DNA from 2 places in the Vibrio owensii genome. Region 1 is predicted to be linked to the other one. Evidence: predicted binding sites of a transcription regulator. Region 1 holds the regulator's gene; the other holds the start of a gene.
The links. The regulator CRP, encoded in region 1, controls carbon source genes, mostly activating them, when cyclic AMP is high. The targets are predictions, from matches to a motif close to TGTGANNNNNNTCACA.
Positions count from the first base shown of each region.

Region 2: a site for CRP is predicted at 1,097-1,112, ahead of A9237_RS11740 (NupC/NupG family nucleoside CNT transporter). Genes of this name have one in related genera too.

Region 1 covers NZ_CP019959.1:2,137,965-2,140,372, forward strand. The annotation lists gene A9237_RS09750 (DUF1338 domain-containing protein) at 1-150, shown strand, start outside; gene crp (cAMP-activated global transcriptional regulator CRP) at 481-1,113, opposite strand; gene A9237_RS09760 (phosphoribulokinase) at 1,353-2,222, opposite strand; gene A9237_RS09765 (YheU family protein) at 2,347-2,408, opposite strand, start outside.
Region 2 covers NZ_CP019959.1:2,543,676-2,546,083, reverse strand. The annotation lists gene A9237_RS11740 (NupC/NupG family nucleoside CNT transporter) at 1-952, opposite strand, end outside; gene A9237_RS11735 (TatD family hydrolase) at 1,157-1,930, opposite strand; gene A9237_RS27340 (DUF5363 family protein) at 1,917-2,084, opposite strand; gene prfC (peptide chain release factor 3) at 2,206-2,408, opposite strand, start outside.

The DNA.
Region 1 (2,408 bases):
AAAGTACCAGTGACCTTTACTGAAGGCGTTGAGGTTATTCCTGGAGGCTTCTACGAGTTTGCTAAGCGCTACCCAATGGATAACGGTGAGTTGTACCCAGGATTTGTAGCGGCATCGGCAGATAAGATCTTCGAGAGTACCAACGGGTAGAAAGAATCGAGAACGTGCTACGCACTAGAGATGCGGGAACGCTTCGCTTCGAGAGGTTTGCACTCTGGAGTGTTGAACGTTTCTGCTTCGAAGGTTGGAGTTTGTTGGGATATCAGAACGGGTTATGACCTGTGGATTCGGAAACGCTTCGCTGCGGGAGGTTTTAACTCTCGGAATCTGAGAGGGCTTTATCTCGTAGGACGAAGTCCGCGCTCGGAACACAGTGTTCCCAATTCTCGGCTCTTTGCTTTCCGTTCCCGATTCCAAAAAACAAAAAAGCCACCAAACTTACATTTGGTGGCTTTTAAATTTTTTAAACGTTAATCGAGATTAACGAGTCCCGTAAACAACGATAGTTTTACCGTGCGCAGAAATTAGGTTCTGCTCTTCTAGCATCTTCAAGATACGACCTACTGTCTCACGAGAACAGCCAACGATTTGACCGATTTCTTGACGAGTGATCTTGATTTGCATGCCGTCTGGGTGCGTCATCGCATCTGGCTGTTTAGCAAGGTTCAGAAGAGTCTGAGCGATACGACCAGTTACGTCTAGGAACGCTAGGTCACCCACTTTTTGGCTAGTAACTTGTAGACGACGAGCCATTTGCGCAGAAAGGCGCATTAGGATGTCTGGGTTAACTTGGATAAGTTGACGGAATTTCTTGAAAGAAATCTCAGCCACTTCACAAGGAGATTTAGCGCGAACCCAAGCTGTACGCTCTTGGTCTTCTTCGAATAGACCAAGTTCACCAATGAAGTCGCCCTGGTTTAGGTAAGAAAGGATCATTTCCTTACCTTCTTCGTCTTTGATAAGAACCGCAACAGAACCTTTAACGATGTAGTACAAAGTCTCTGCTTTTTCGCCCGCGTGAATTAGCGTGCTTTTTGATGGGTACTTATGAATATGACAGTGTGAAAGAAACCACTCTAATGTTGGGTCGGTTTGAGGTTTACCTAGAACCATAATATCTCACTTCCTCTGCAGGGTACGCTTGCGCTATCCATATTTTAGCTAAGCCTGAATTGGCCTACTAGAATAAGAGCACTTTTTATATGCTGCAAGCTCTCTTGTGTTTCGGTTAGAAATAGTATCCTTTTTCGAAAACGATTTCTTGATTTTAATCGTGCCATGATTGAGATTTTGTAAGCAAAACTGTGCACATGATCACGGTATGAAAAGTAAACACTCCAGTAGGGAGGTTTTTAGCCAATTTTCCCTGTTTCGATGAGTTGTTGCAGAATCGGCCTTACTATGAGCTCCATTGCAAAGCTCATCTTGCCGCCAGGAACCACAATGGTGTTATGGCGAGACATGAATGAGCCATCAATCATCGCCAGCAAATACGGGAAGTCGACATTCTTGATACCGCGTAGGCGGATCACCACAAAACTTTCATCCAAACTTGGAATGCCTTTGGCGTTAAGTGGGTTAGAAGTATCGACGGTCGGTACGCGCTGGAAGTTGATATGTGTACGAGAAAATTGCGGGGTAATGTAGTTTAGGTAATCGTCCATTGAGCGCACGATTGAATCCATCACCGCTTCTCTTGAGTGACCACGATCGCGTGTGTCACGAACGAACTTTTGAATCCACTCCAAGTTCACAATCGGTACCATACCAATTAGAAAATCGACGTGACGCGCCACATTGACATCGCCATCTACCACGCCACCATGTAAACCTTCGTAGAACAGCACATCGCTGTTTTCTGGCAGATCTTGCCAAGGTGTAAAGGTGCCCGGCATTTGGTTGTATGGAACGGCTTCATCAAAAGTGTGCAGATAGCGGCGCACGCTGCCAGTGCCATCTTCACCGAACTTGCGGAAGAACTCTTCTAGCCCCGGAAAGTCATTGGCTTGTGGGCCAAAGTAGCTGATGTGTTTGCCTTGCTCACGCGCTTTGCGGATTTCGACATCCATCTCTGGACGTGTAAAGCGGTGGAAGCTGTCACCTTCAACCCACGCTGGTTTGACGTTCATCATATTGAACATCTTACGGAAGGCTTCAGAAGTGGTGGTTGTGCCGGCACCGGACGAACCAGTAACCGCAATGATTGGGTGTTTCGCTGACATGACAAACCTTGTCGAAAATTACTTACCTGTAAAGTGCAGCACACGTATGCTGCACGGTCGATAACCCACTATAGCACGTAACAAGCCCTTGTCATCGAGTGGGATACGGTAAAATGTGAAGGGTCTAAAACTTTGCTTTTAGTTGGATATCAACCGTTTCATGAAGCTCAGAAAATACGATGACCG
Region 2 (2,408 bases), 410 kb from region 1:
CTGCTTCGTCCCATGGAACACCGATTAGGAATGCTAGTGGAGAGAACGCGTAACCTAGGATAAGTTCTAGTGTTAGTTCAGGCATACCGAACCAACCACCGATGCCACCTAGCATACCGTTGATAAGAGCAATAAGACCTACGAACGCGATTAGCATTGCACCAACGTTTAGTGCTAGTTGTAGACCAGAAGCCGCACCGCCCGCTGCTGCGTCGATTACGTTAGCTGGCTTGTCGTCGCCACCGTCCATTGCTTCTTCGATGTCTTCGTGAGGCTGGTCAGTCTCTGGGTGAAGAATCTTAGCGAATAGTAGACCACCTGGTGCTGCCATGAATGATGCAGCTACTAGGTACTCTAGAGGAACACCCATTGAAGCGTAACCTGCTAGTACACCACCAGCTACAGATGCTAGACCACCACACATTACCGCGAATAGCTCAGATTGAGTCATTTTTGGTACGAATGGACGAACAACTAGAGGTGCTTCAGTTTGACCTACGAAAATGTTAGCTGCTGCAGACATTGATTCCGCACGAGAAGTGCCAAGCGCTTTTTGTAGTGCACCACCAAGAATCTTGATAACCCACTGCATTACGCCAATGTAGTAAAGAACTGAAATCAGTGCAGAGAAGAAGATCAGTGTAGGAAGAACGCGGAATGCGAAGATGAAGCCGCCGCCGCCGAATACTTCGAACATCTTGTCAGAAACAAGACCACCGAATAGGAAAGATGAACCATCGTTACCGTAGTTGATAACGTTAGAAACACCAGTAGAGAAACCGTTTAGTAGATCACGGCCCCAAGGTACGTAAAGAACAAATGCACCAAGGATGAATTGGATAGCAAATGCGCCACCCACAGTTCTAAAGTTGATAGCTTTGCGGTTAGATGAGAATGCAAATGCAATAGCAAGAAGCACTACCATACCGACTAGGCTCATAAACAGGCTCATAGTTTATGACTTCCTTATAAGTTATTTATTGGCGTGTTACAAAATGGAGCTATAAAGCGGGGGCAATTATACTCATGCAGAATCAATTAAAGTAATGCCACCCTCACACTTTCTTATAAGATTCATCATTGATTCACTCCCGTTTGTGAGTTATCTCACAATAAGAAGGGAAACGTTTTCGCTTTTAAACACCATCTTTAGATTTTATTCACATATAAAGAAGGCCGAATTGCTATTTTCCCATAGCTGAGAGGCAATCGATTGCTTACTTTCTGTGCGCAACACAGCCAGCTCATTCAATACATGAATCAGTTTTGAAGGGTGATTAGGCTCGCCCTGATAGCCAATTATAGGCATATCCGGAGCGTCCGTTTCTAAAACGATATTCTCAAGTGATATTCTTTGAATCGCGTCGCGAGTTTTATTAGCTCGTGGGTAAGTAATTGTGCCCCCGACTCCGATAAGAAAACCTAATCGAATCCATTCCATTGCTTGCTGATAACTGCCAGAGAACGCGTGCAATACGCCACCTTTAGGAAGCTTGGCAGCTTTGACCAGTTGGATGAGACGATTATGTGCTTTTCGGCTGTGTAAAATAACGGGCAGATCGAACCGTCTTGCCAGTTCGAATTGCAATTCAAGTGCCTGCTCTTGAAGCTCGACAGGCACATCTATTGCGAAGTCCAAACCGCACTCCCCTATCGCAACGCATTGTCGGTTGGACGAGGAAAGTAACGATTCCAGTTCTAGGGCAAACTGCTCAAGCTCCGGTTGTAGAAAATAGGGGTGAAAGCCTAGCGCGTAATAAAGGTGAGAGTATTGATTGGCCAGCGCTTGAATACGAGCCCAATTACTCGGCCCGACAGAAGGAATCAAGATACGCTCGACTCCTTGCTCACGAGCGAGGTCAACTTGGAGAGCAAAATCCTCTTGAAACACATCAAAGTCGAAATGGCAGTGGGTATCAAACAGCTTCATTGTTTGGTTTCTCTTGCTCTGCTTTTTTAGCAGGCTCGTCTTCATGAACAGGGTCTTGTTTATACGGCACACAACTGCGCTTTTGATCAGGCGTCAGCCCCATCTCTTTACACCAATCGTCGTAACGCTTGAGTCCTTTCTTAAACCAGTTCATCACACACCCTTTTTAGCCAATAGAATTCGCATTGCGCCAATAAAAAAAACCGCCGTTAGCTAAGTGTATAGCTAACGGCGGCTTGTGATCTAGTACGCGATGTAAAGCGAGTTAGATTCAATTAGTGCTCACGAGTCGCACGGAAATCGATATCTGGGAAACGCTCTTGCGCTAGGTTTAGGTTAACCATAGTTGGCGCGATGTACGTTAGGTTATCACCACCATCCAGTGCTAGGTTAGTTTGGTTCTTACGTTGGAACTCATCCAGTTTCTTCGCATCGCCACACTCAACCCAACGCGCAGTTGCTACGTTAACGCCTTCGT